DNA from 4 places in the Robertmurraya mesotrionivorans genome. Region 4 is predicted to be linked to each of the others. Evidence: riboswitches for the same ligand, from Rfam matches in the RefSeq annotation. Region 4 holds a riboswitch; each other region holds the start of a gene.
What was found. Region 4 has a riboswitch for cyclic di-GMP ahead of ACRX5O_RS19015 (amidase). Riboswitches for the same ligand answer to the same signal wherever they lie in the genome.
Positions count from the first base shown of each region.

Region 1: linked by a shared signal. The riboswitch ahead of ACRX5O_RS12415 (OmpL47-type beta-barrel domain-containing protein) and the one ahead of ACRX5O_RS19015 (amidase) in region 4 are both predicted to bind cyclic di-GMP.
Region 2: linked by a shared signal. The riboswitch ahead of ACRX5O_RS19715 (GGDEF domain-containing protein) and the one ahead of ACRX5O_RS19015 (amidase) in region 4 are both predicted to bind cyclic di-GMP.
Region 3: linked by a shared signal. The riboswitch ahead of ACRX5O_RS16925 (DUF5667 domain-containing protein) and the one ahead of ACRX5O_RS19015 (amidase) in region 4 are both predicted to bind cyclic di-GMP.

Region 1 covers NZ_JBPCCH010000006.1:166,655-169,826, reverse strand. Annotated here, with positions in the region: gene ACRX5O_RS12420 (DUF1028 domain-containing protein) at 1-829, shown strand, start outside; cyclic di-GMP riboswitch class I at 1,118-1,206, shown strand; gene ACRX5O_RS12415 (OmpL47-type beta-barrel domain-containing protein) at 1,294-3,172, shown strand, end outside.
Region 2 covers NZ_JBPCCH010000017.1:46,823-49,994, forward strand. Annotated here, with positions in the region: gene ACRX5O_RS19710 (hypothetical protein) at 1-506, opposite strand, end outside; gene ACRX5O_RS19715 (GGDEF domain-containing protein) at 655-1,731, opposite strand; cyclic di-GMP riboswitch class I at 1,793-1,875, opposite strand; gene ACRX5O_RS19720 (M48 family metallopeptidase) at 2,003-2,710, opposite strand; gene ACRX5O_RS19725 (hypothetical protein) at 2,913-3,172, shown strand, end outside.
Region 3 covers NZ_JBPCCH010000011.1:76,411-79,582, reverse strand. Annotated here, with positions in the region: gene ACRX5O_RS16935 (glycosyltransferase family 61 protein) at 1-328, opposite strand, end outside; gene ACRX5O_RS16930 (P-loop NTPase family protein) at 402-950, opposite strand; cyclic di-GMP riboswitch class I at 1,113-1,197, shown strand; gene ACRX5O_RS16925 (DUF5667 domain-containing protein) at 1,293-2,339, shown strand; gene ACRX5O_RS16920 (DUF421 domain-containing protein) at 2,461-3,172, opposite strand, start outside.
Region 4 covers NZ_JBPCCH010000015.1:59,363-62,534, reverse strand. Annotated here, with positions in the region: gene ACRX5O_RS19020 (LysR family transcriptional regulator) at 1-530, opposite strand, end outside; gene ACRX5O_RS19015 (amidase) at 647-1,516, opposite strand; cyclic di-GMP riboswitch class I at 1,560-1,648, opposite strand; gene ACRX5O_RS19010 (YhfC family intramembrane metalloprotease) at 1,696-2,466, opposite strand; gene ACRX5O_RS19005 (DEAD/DEAH box helicase) at 2,587-3,172, opposite strand, start outside.

The DNA of each region.
Region 1 (3,172 bases), on a different contig from region 4:
AATCGTAGGTTATGACCCAAAGGAGAAAGAATGGGGAATTGCGGTGCAATCGAAGTTTCTTGGAGTTGGCGCCGTGGTTCCGTTCGCGAAGGCTGGAGTAGGTGTTGTTGCGACACAGTCTTACGCGAATACGGCTTATGGTCCGGAGGCATTGAAGTTGTTTTCAGAAGGAAAGTCAGCGGAAGAGGTGATCGAAATCATTACCTCACAGGATGAGGACAAGGATCTCCGCCAGGTTGGAGTCATCGATGCAAACGGAAATGCTGCCACTTTTACCGGTGAAAAATGTTATGACTGGGCAGGTGGAATCACCGGAGAGCATTTTGCCGCACAAGGGAATATTTTAGTCGACGAACAGACCGTACAAGCGATGGCAAAAACGTTTCAAGAGACAAGTGGAACATTAGCCGAGCGCTTACTCGCTGGAATGAACGCAGGGCAAGAGGCTGGTGGAGATAGTCGGGGCCAGCAATCAGCTGCCCTATTAGTGGTGAAGGAAGCGGGCGGTTATGGTGGATACAATGACCGATTCATTGATCTTCGTGTCGACGACCATCCGGAGCCGATTAAAGAGCTGATTCGTGTGTTTGGTTTGCAACAGCTATACTTTGCTCCTCCAAAGCAAGAGCGGATTGCTTCGATTGAAGGGCATGTGAAGGAAGAATTGATCGCGTACTTAAGACGACATGGATATTTAGATTTGTATGTTGATGAGGAAAGCGTTCACAAGGCACTGACGCGTTATATACATACAGAGAACTTTGAATCGCGTGAGTTAGAGCGTGGGAAAATTGACTTGGACGTGCTTGATTATATGAAAAAGCAATAGTTGTGTATAGCCCCCAGTAATGGGGGTTTTTATGTGGGAAATTTTATACTGTTGTAGGTATGTGGATCTTAAGAGACTCCCTAAGAATTGAATCCGAAAGACGAAAAGTATCAAAGAATCATGTGTAAATACCTATCTCATTATAAAAATAAAATAGTATAATCGAACTAAATTTAGGTAGTTAATCCTAAATAACTCCCGTTAACTGCCGATAATAGATTTATAACGCACATGCTTGGAGGTGAAACAATAGTAATAGATGAGTTTTAAAAATGATTGTACTTAATGAAGTGAAAAGGGCAAATCACGGGAAACGGTGAGACGCAAAACTAAGAGGGCCTTACCCGCAGAAATGCGAATGGCAGCCAGTTACCACAAGAAGTCATAGATTGTCTTTTCTATGAACCTTTCTTATGGGGTTCTTTTTTATTTGCCTTTTTTAACATGAAAGGTAGGGTAAATTTATGTTGAAAAGAATGTTTAATATTCCAGTTCTACTAGTCGTTCTTATGCTTATCTATCAATTGATTGTCCCAATCGGTAGTATAAGAGCTTCTGCAAATACTGGAACCATGCTTCCGCCTAGTAATCTAGCTTATCAGTCAGTTACTCCAGACGATGGAAAGCTAACTTGGAGTGCTGTATTTGGAGCAAGTGGATATCAAGTTTATGAAATTAAAGACGGACAGCTTACGGTGCTTGGAACAACAACGGGCACTTCGTATGATCTAAAAGATTTGCCAGAAGGCTCTTATAGATACGTAGTTTCTACTTTATCTAGTCAAGGGGAGTCTGGTCCATCAGCACCGGTAAGCACAGAAATTAGATATCCTGAGATGCAAACGCCAGCAACCTTTGCAGCAACGATTCAAAATGGAAATGATGTTGTATTAAGCTGGGGAGCTTCACAGTACGCAGAGAAATACAACATATATCAAGTATTAGAGAATGGTGAAAAGTCATTCGTAAACTCAACTAATACCCTGACATATAGTTTTTCTAATGTGGCCGAGGGGGCTTACTCTTACGCGGTTTCTTCTTTTCATCCACTATATGGGGAATCTACTACATCAACTCCAGTCAATGTAAATGTAGTAAAGCCAGTGATGAAAGCTCCAGCGAATCTCTCTTTTACAATTGCGAACGTGACGGATGTTACGTTGAAGTGGCAGGCAGCGGAGTTTGCAAATAGTTATAGTGTATATTCAGTGAAAAACGGACAGTTAGAATTAGTAGAAACAGTTACGAGTACCAATGTTACATTTAAGAATTTACCTGCAGGAGACTACGTATATCAGGTGTATTCAAATAGCTCACGTTTTGGAAGTTCTGTAGAAGGTAGCGAGGTTACTTTCTCTGTTCAATCTATCGAGATGGCTCCCCCTGAAAATGTAAATGCTAAAATCCAAAACAAAAATGATGTAGTAGTTAGTTGGACCTCAGTACCATATGCAACAGGGTATAAAGTGTATCAGGTTGTGGATGGTGTGAAAGTATTAAAGGGAACAGTAACTGGAACTTCTTTTTCAGCTACTATGCTACCTGGTGGCGAATACGTGTATGAGGTTCATTCAACTAGTGACCGATTTGGAGAGTCTGAAAAGGGTACACAAGTTACTTTTACCATCGAGACAGTAAAAGTAAACCCACCTACTGAACTTGCGTATAAAATTCTAAATGGCAATGATATCGTCTTAAGCTGGAAAACAGCTGAAAATGCTACGAATTATAAGGTCTATCAAGTAGTTGGAGACCAAAAGATATTAAAGAACACAGTAACAGGCACATCTGTTACATTTACGAACATGCCAGCAGGCAATTACAAGTATGAAGTATATACAAATAGCACTCGATTTGGAGAATCAGAGGGAAGTGATGTAGTGTCCTTCGTACTGGATCAGGTAGTAGTAGCAACACCAGGGAATGCAGGATATGAGATTTCTAATGGTAATGATTTAAAATTACAATGGGATTCAGTTGAGTTTGCCAATAGTTATAAAGTGTATCAGGTAGTAGATGGGAAAAAGGTTTTAAAAACAACCGGTTCTTCCTTATCAACAACTATTTCTAATCTTCCCGAGGGTGAATATAGATACGAAATCTATGCGTATAGTAGTAGATTTGGTGAATCGCCAGTTGGAGCGGTGGTAGAGCTAGCATTGGTGCATCCAGAAATGAAGGCGCCTGCCAATGGAAGTTATACGATCACTGGACCATCTTCGTTCGCATTAAAGTGGGATGCGGTAGATTATGCAAATAGCTATAAGATCTATCAAGTAGTTGATGGAAATAAAACATTAAAGAATACCATTACTGGAACTAGTATGGCCTACTCGAATATGG
Region 2 (3,172 bases), on a different contig from region 4:
GCTCCTATTAGGTTTGATTTTCGAGTATAACCATTTAATTCATTACTATTTATTGAATGGTCGATTTTCCGAAATCGAACGATTGATGCGATATTTATTAATAATAGAATGAAAAATAAAAGTGTAATCATAAAGGTGACATCCATTTGAAAGGGTTGTTCTGATAAAATACGGTTCCAGTATGCTTGAATAAACATAAAGCCACTCACGATGATATTTCCAATAAAATTTGTTTTCCTTTCTTTGTACCATTCACTTCCCATTTTTTCCTTTTCATAGACTGCTACTTTCTCGAAAATGGGTATGATTGACTTTGTCGTTTCTCCTCTTACAAGCCCAACAATCCCTCGAAGTGCCAAAAGGATGCCCAAAAAGACGAAAAATTGAAAGGCTGATATTAAGGCGATCTTAACTACAGTGAAAAATAATATTACACTTAAAAATATAATCACATTGGTTACAAGAAGCTGCTTTACTCTCATATTTCTTATTTCTTTATAGTCCATTTGCGCCTCCCCTATTTCATAAAAAAACTACTCTATTTATTACCTACGATTCTAACATCGATTCGGAGTCAAATTTCTTCAATTTTCCCCGCTAAAAAGAGTGACAATGGTTAATTCCACATTGTCACCTTCATCCCGATATTCTGTCCTAATTAATTACCGTTTTATTTTTCCCTGTTCTCTTTGCTGTATAAAGTGCTGCATCTGCCCCTTTAAAGAGATCTTCCTTGTTCATTCCAGGCAACAATTTTTGTACACCAATACTGATTGTTACGTTACGCCCCTTGAGCTCAGGAAAACTAGTGTTTGCAATATTTCCCCTGATGTTTTCCACCCTTTTAATAAAATCCTCTTCCGACGTTCCCATTGTGATAATTCCAAATTCCTCTCCTCCGTACCTAGAAGGAAAGTCATCGCCAACAGAGAAAAATTTAATTTGCCTGGCGACTTCTATAATTACACTGTCTCCTGCTCTATGACCAAACGTATCATTGATTTGTTTGAAATTATCAATGTCAAGGACCGCTACATGTACGTTTAACTTCTCTGGTGAAGCCAGACTTACAATTGACTCCAAGTGTTCATGGAACGACCTGTGATTATATAATTCCGTAACAGGATCTAACCGGGTAAGCCTTTCCATTTGAATATTTTTAGAGAATAGATCATTTTTTTCTTTTGTTGTTTTTAACAATTCTTTCATAACTTGATCACTATGTTTCATCAGGCTGTTTATAAGTAGTGAAATCCCTAATAAAATTAAGATAATAATAATCAAATCTGCTGTATCCATAGAAGCATGTATCGGTTCATAGAAAAAATAAATGACTAAAAAAGTGAGGATCGATATAAACACCGAAAAGCGAATGATTCTTTTATTATAGAAAAACAATGAGACCAGAACAGGAGTAATGAGTAAAACCATCAAAATTACTTTATCGTAAATACTAATAATTATAATGCTAATAAAAAGAGTAATTACAATCATGATAAAGTACTCCATGTGTTTCCGGAATTTATTCATAAACAGCTCTGCACATGCCATGACAGCAATAAATTTAAATAATGGAAATAAAATCACTTCTAAAAAAAATAACCACTTATCATACGTAGTAAGGAAAAAGTGTATACCTGTCCCTAACAAATACAGTCCAATAATAACCCATAGGGTATTCAATATATCACGAATAAGTAACCTTTTATCAAACATCTCTTCTCTAATCATTTGTTCTTCCTCCAATTTCACGTAGCATTCTAGCACTTCGTGAAAGCCATCTCTGGCTGTATTCGATAACCTGGCAATCTTAGCTTTCACCTTAGACCCACGGTTTTGCGTCTCTACCTTTCAGTAGATTTGCCTTTTCGTAATTGGAATAATTACTACTTTAGTACTATTATACTCGCAATATTGGTGTATAGATATATGAATGCAAATTGTAAAATCAACCAATTAGTGACATAAAAAAGAGCCTTCATAAATGAAGACTCTCACCTTACTACACAGTCATTTTCCAACTAGAAAAAGCTAGCCAATTTTCTTGTTCCTTATAATCAGGCATAATTTTCCCAACAAGTCTCCAAAAAGAACGATCATGATTTAAATGCAACATATGGCACATTTCGTGCACAACCACATAGTCGATTACCCTATGGGGGGCCATCGCGAGCTTCCAGTTAAAAGTTAACTGCTGATTAGAATCACAAGTTCCCCATGTACGATTGCTGTCATTAATACGAACCCCCTTTGGCTTTATTTTAAAGTTGCTTTGATAAGACTTGATACTCTTCTCTACTAAGATCTTACATTGCTGATAGTAGAATCGCTTTAGTGCCTGTCTGATTTTTTCTTCCTCTAACTCTTTTACGTAGATATGTAGTTTATTTTCTTCAAACTTCACATGATTCTGCGTAAGATTGGCGTCGTGGAAGATTTGGATGGGATAGGTGTTACCTAAATAAAGAAAACTTTCGCCATGGTCATAAACTTTTTCATGTGAACCAAGCGCTCTAGCCTTCATTTCCTTAGACTTCTCTTGAATCCAGTCCCATTTTTCTTCGATAAATAAAAGCACATAATCATTGGGTGTTCCTTTAGGAGCCTGGACCTCAATATTTCCATAAACATCAATAGAAATTCCAATAGACTTGCGTTTTTTGTAGTTTATATTGTAACTGATCGTTTCACCTGAATAGTTGTGTATCATGACATCACCTTTATCTGATCAATTGCTATACCTTAATTTTATGATGATTCATTAAATCTCCTCAAGATCTTTTGTAAAAATAACATATATCATTAAGAAAAGCTCGGAGTTTACCAACAGGTAATTTTTTCTAATTTCGTTCCCTTTCTTACTTTGTTCCATGTTATTATCGAAATATATATTAAAGAAAGGATTGATTTCAATGGATGAGAAAAACTATGAAACTAGACATCTCTTTCTTGCAATTGCCATATTCATTCCAATTTTCGGACCTATTTTCTTACTTTTTCTACCGCAAACGGTCGCTAATATTTTTCATTATCGAACAGGAGATTGGTATGTTTTTTCACCGGGAGAGAATACGGTCATTTATGGCATCGCATTCCTCCTATTGTTCATTTCAGCTTTGATTCTCTTCTTTTTTGATATGAGGATTACCCTTAACCACGATCAGAACGAAGA
Region 3 (3,172 bases), on a different contig from region 4:
CTTCAAAAAAAATTGAATGTTCATTAGGTTCTGTAAACCACTCAAATGAAACATCCCATAATAATTTATTGTCAGGTGTTATAACAATTCCATTTTCTCCATAAACACGACCATTTGGCATTAACGACACAGAAGCCCCACCTGACCAAACTGGTCTAATAGTTGGATTGGGCTCAAATACCAACTCATCAAATAATTCAACTTCATATTCTAATTCTTTATAAAAAGTGTTCACTGTTCCGAATATTTCAGTATATGCCTGATACCATTCCTTAGTTGTCTTATAAAAACCGTTAGGTGCCGGAAATTTCCCGTTTAAATATACCATCTAACCCCTTTTGTCCCCTTTATTAATAAAATCTAAATATTACTACATTCTATGCATGTCCCCTCTATTTGTTTCATATTTGGTCATTAGATAGTGAATCACCCTGATTTGTTTCAGCTAATTGAAAATAGGAGCGAATTTCTTCCTTATTTTTTAAAACAATTACTTTTTTCCCCATTGACTCGTACTGTTTCAGTTTATCTTTCATCTTTTCCTTCCTCGCAAAATAGGTGGAAATAATAAATTTGATAAATTTCCAATCTAGTTTCTCTGTACAACCGATCGTCATATCAGGTCTCGTGTTACCGATGTTCGTAAAAAATCGCTTCACTACACGGTAAAGACAAGTACGTAAGGGAAGTTCTAAATAAATAACTGTATCGCAGCTTGATTCTCTGATATGAATTGTTTTTGAGTAATTCCCTTCAATGATCCACTTTTCTTTCTCCACAAGCGTTCTTTGAGCCTCAGAGAATTCTTCATTTGATGCCTCGATCCAACCTGGTTTCCAGAAGTAGGCATCTAGATGATACACGGGGATATGTAACATCTGTCCAAGCTTCCTAGTAAACGTCGATTTCCCAACACCAGCCGATACCCCAATCACCATAACTCGATTCATTCTTATCCTCGCCTCCTCACTTTGTCATATTTTTCTATTTTCTCACAACAAGCAATTTTCCACATCATGATTCCTGAATTTTCTATGAGTTTTCAAACGTTATAATACTATATTCCTATTATCAAGAAATAAAATGAATGGTACTATTGGATTAAGAATCAAATCCGAAAAAGGCAAACTTATAGAAATATAAGGGCGCAAAGCTATAGGAGCTAAGGTCCATAGACTATGCTCGCCAGTTACCGAAGATTGTTAACCATGATAAAAGACTCATTTGTTCATGTGTATCATTCACCTTCTCTGCCGGGTTTTGGTTCAATACTTGTTGAGGAGAGTTATTAAATGAAAAAATTAATTTTACCTTTTGTTGTTTCAGGTGTCTTTGCCTTCGGCTCAACTGTCTCCGCATCAGAATTGAATTCTTCGAGTCCAGGAGTAACACCTGACCAGCTTCTATACTCAGTAGATCAACTACTAGAAGACTTCCAGCTTTATCTTACTACCAATTCCAAAAAAGAAACGGAAATCCTTCTGGAACTAGCAAAGGAAAGACTGGCTGAAGCACAAGCTATGACAGAAGAGGATAAACATGAATTCATTGATATTCTTATGAAAAATTACGTAGAAAAATTAGCTTTAGCTGAAGAACAAATAGCAAAATTACTTTTCAATGATAAAATTAATGAGGAAACATTATCAGAGTTAGAAACGTCAACCGAAGAAGTCACTTTCATTAATGAGGATATACAAAAAGTTTTAACTGAAGAGGTATTAGAAGAAATTGAAAGTCAACAAGTTAGTATTAAACAATTGCCAGCAGCAGTCAGAAATATAGATGAAGAATCTGTTTCTGAGTTGAGAAATCAGGGTTTTGGATTTGGACAAATTGCTCATATGTATTTGTTATCTGAGGCTTCAGGTAAAACGATAGATGAAATCAGTAGTCTCTATACAAGTGATGATAAGGGGTTTGGAGAGATAGCAAAAGAACTTGGACTTCACTCGTCTGAAATCAAGAATAAAATTGCATACAAAAATCTCTCAACTGACGAAGAAGAAATATCGGTCCCTCTTGATACCGAATCAAATGAAGCTGAAGTTATTACGAGTACACTATCGGCTCAACCAAAAGCATCCGAAAAACAAGTAAAAACAACAAATGCAAGCGCACCAAAAGCGGAAGTAGCAAAAACATTAGCGGAACAAGCAGCAAAAAAGGCCGAGGAAGCCAAGAAACAAACGGAACAAGCACAACTAGCTGCTGAGCAAAAAAGGGCCCAGGAAGCTAAAGTAAAAGAAGAACAAAGAAAAGCTGACACAGCAAAGAAAAATACAGAAGGAAAAAATCAGCAGTCGCAAAAAGTAAACGAAAACAAAAATAACCAATAAACCTAAGGGGAAAGAACTACATTCGTTCTTTCCCCTTTCTCATACATCATGTATCGTCTCCTAAAAGTTTGTGATGTATTGATCATAGTATATTGCTTACGTGATGGGAAGTAAAATGCTCTTAATGGTTTATGTAGTTTGGCTTTTCCTGATTATGGAGAGATATATGTAGTATAAGATTCTCATTTATGGATGCGAAAAATACGTCACTTAATTTTACCTTCATTTTCGAGAGTTCCTCTTTTAGCCATGTCTCATCTTTATTTAAATGCTCAAGTGTCGTTGTATCAATTTTCCCCTCAATAATAACAGGTAAACTAATTTGATGGTCTACTTCAGTAAGGCCAAGATCCTTTTTGACAACTGGCGCCTCACCAGCATACTTAAATAATGAAATTCGGCCATTTGCTTCAATGATTCCGAGTTGAACAATGGATAGATCAAACACTTCCTTCTCCCTAAGCATCTGCAAAATATTATCGATGGAGTAATTGATTTTTTTTAAATTATTTACAATTAGCTCCCCATTTTTTATTACAATAGTAGGTTCAAAAGTAAGTGCCTTCCCTATTCTCCGATATTTAATCACTGTGGCTGTCACAATCCTTTGCAGTATCGCAAGTGCAATTACCGCTGCTGCAGTAGGGATTTGCTTTATAGTGGGGTCGGCAATATCCGCTCCGACAATAGCTCCAAGTGTAATGATTACTAAAAAATCAAACACAGGAAGTTCTCCGATTGATCTCTTCCCCATAAACAATGTGGCCATTAATAAAAGGGGCATAATAATAAAGATTCTACCATAAACCAATAAAATGTCCTTTAGTACCTCC
Region 4 (3,172 bases):
AATGGGTGATCTTTATGGGTGATTAACACAATATCTCTTTTCAATAATGGAATAAAATCAATCTCTGGTTCATGTTCCGCATACGTACAAAAAGCTAGGTCATAATTTTCTTCCTTTAAGCCTTGGATGATACTCTGTGTCGTTCCTTGAATGCACGAAAACGTCACTTGCCCGCCCTCATTCGCTTCCATAAAGGACTGAATAATCGATGGGACAAAATCGGCGCCTAAGGAGAAAATGAATGCTAAGTCAATGATACCCGTATTGGCATTGGTGAGCTTTTGAAGATTCCTTTCACCCTTTTCAAGCTCCTCTAATCCGTTTTCCACATAGGTTAAAAAATATTGGCCGTACTTTGTCAGCTTTATATTTCGACCAACCTTTTCAAATAACTTTATACTTAATTCTTTTTCAAGCTCGCCTATTGCCTGACTAAGACTTGGTTGTGTGATATATAGCTGAGCTGCTGCTTTTGTATAATGCTGTGTTTTGGCTAGCACACGAAAATATTGTAAATGTTTCAGGTTCATAAACAGCGCCCTCCCTGTTTCCAATCTTTAAACAAAGTATATGATGTTTTTTAGACAAGAAAAAGGGATGAATATGAACAAAAAAGCACTCTTTGATTGAGTGCTTTCATAGTTCTTTATGGTTTCATTGTCTTCCAGCTTCCCACATGGTGGATAGCAATCCCCTTATATCCAAGGGTTGTTCCGTAATGGGAGGCAACAGAAGCAAGCTGCTCGTTCATGTATGCTTCTCCTTCTTCAAAAAAGGAAATCATATCTCCTTCGTCTGTTGCACCTGTTTCTACACCGATTACTAATGCCTTATTATGTTTCCCAGCAAAGGCTACTTCATTTTTCACAATTTCAATGATGGCAGGAGCTGTATCACGGTATGCCATAATCGTTACACTATTCGTTTTTGTAATGACCCACTCTGCTAGATTTCCTTTACCATACGTATTGTTATAAGAAACTTCATCAAACCAAAATGGCAGGTCCGCTTCAAGAGGTAGTTTTAATCCTGCAGCAGAGGTATTCGCTTTTGTTATCAGTTCTTGATAACTTTTAACAGTTGCCGCTCTATTCGTATTCCAACCACTATATAAGTAGGGCTCTACATCTAAATGAATACCCGTAAATTTTTGAGAAGCGGTTGACCCTGCTTGATAGGTTTTTAACCAATTCATTAACGCATCTTGATTTCGATATCCTTTTGGAGCTACCCAGCTTGGTGCTCCGTCTAGAGCATATACTTTTATCCCTTTTACTGATGCCTTCGTAATAAAGCTACGGTATACATTCATTGGGATATCTCGATCAATTTGTACATAGACTTTGTTGATTTGCTTTTGTTCAAGAAAGCTTAAGGTTCCTGTTTCATTACTCACAATTTCCCACGGATTCCAAAGCCATGTGGAGCGATCTACAGTAGAAGCACTCATTTTTGATCCAAAGCCTCCAATTGAAAAAAGCAAAACAATTATCATTGATACAACGAGCTTTTTCATTTCACGTTCCCCCATTCTGCAAGCCGAGGCTCACAAAATGAGACCTGGCAACCTGACGACCATTCGCATGACATGCGATTAGGCTCACGGCTTTGCGTCCTTCCCTTTCGGAGAAGTTTGCCTTTTACAGTTTTTCTTTTATTATACTTTATTAAAACAGACTTTTGCCTCAGGTATTTTTACCCAATCAACAATTTTCTTAATCTTTTTATTATAAAGAAAGATAGAACTCCGATTAAGGCAATGTACAACTCAATGATCCATAAGCTCTTAATGTATCCAGTTTGGTAGAAAGCTAAAGGAAAATCAATCGCCGCATGAGCGACTATAGCGAGCAATACGTATTGGAATTTCTTTTTGATAACAGCAACTAATACAAGTAAGGTGAAAGCGATTTGCATAATGAGGGCAAAGAAGCGTTCTGGTATTGCCCATAAGTAGTGAGAAACTCCCTGATTTAATAATGTTTCTTTAATGGTTGCTGCCTGATCACTTGGAAGACTAGCTCCGATAGATGAATCAAATGTACCTGCATTGATCATGGTTGCAAAGATAAGAAATGGTACAACCGTTGAAAGAGCAATTACTACTGCTTCAATGCCACCCCAGCCTACCCCAAAGGATAGACCACCCTTGTAATCCTGATACTTTTTTAACAGCCAAATAAAAAGGATATAGCGTCCCATTTCCTCAAAAATTCCTGCAGCGAAACCGCCATATAATCCAAATAACCATGGATGTTCAGCATAGTTTGGAAAACTTGTTATGACGACAACATGAAGAAGTTTCTCTAATACTTGAGTAATAATAACAAACCCAATGCTACCTATTAATAACGGCTTGAGTGAGATTCCTACCTGTTTTTTTGTAAAAAGAATGGCACTTACAAATAGAAGAATGGAAAATATGATAACTGCGACCATGCTCAAGATCGTTGCATTGCTTATCATAGTAAGTCCCCCTTGTTTTATTATCATTATTGATAATGATAATATTAAAGTAAGAGTAATTTTCTGTCAATGGGTTTTGTTCTTTTTTCCAAATAAAAAAGCACCTCTAGGAAGTGCTTCTTATCTTCTTGCCACATGAACCTTTAATTGTTTTCCTTTTACCGTTGTATGTTTCATTTCGGACAACACGAGTGACCCTTTTCCATTTAGGATTTCTACATAAGAGACCGTGTCAAGAATCGTGATAATTCCAATATCCTCTGCAGATACACCATCAATTTTAGAAATGGTTCCTACAAAATCAACGGCGCGCAGCTTCTTTTTCTTCCCGCCATTAAAATAGAGTTTGGTGATATCCTTATTTAGCTGCTCGCTTTTTAGTTGCTTGATAACTGGGTCGGAACTAATCTTCTCTTCAAAGGCAGGTCGTGATCTCTCCACCTGCCCCGAAGCAGGTTTCTCCTTCTGTGGAATAGAAAAACCAATTAATTGTTCTATCTCTTCTAACAATCGTTTTTCTCTATCTGTCACAAAAGTAGTAGCCTTTCCTTTCAAGCCCGCCCGGCCGGTTCTTCCTGTACGATGCACATAGCTCTCTTTTTCATATGGGATATCAAAGTTCACTACGAGTGAAATATTTTCGATATCAATCCCACGGGCTGCCACATCGGTTGCGATCAGGTAACGAAACTCTCCTCGTTTAAAT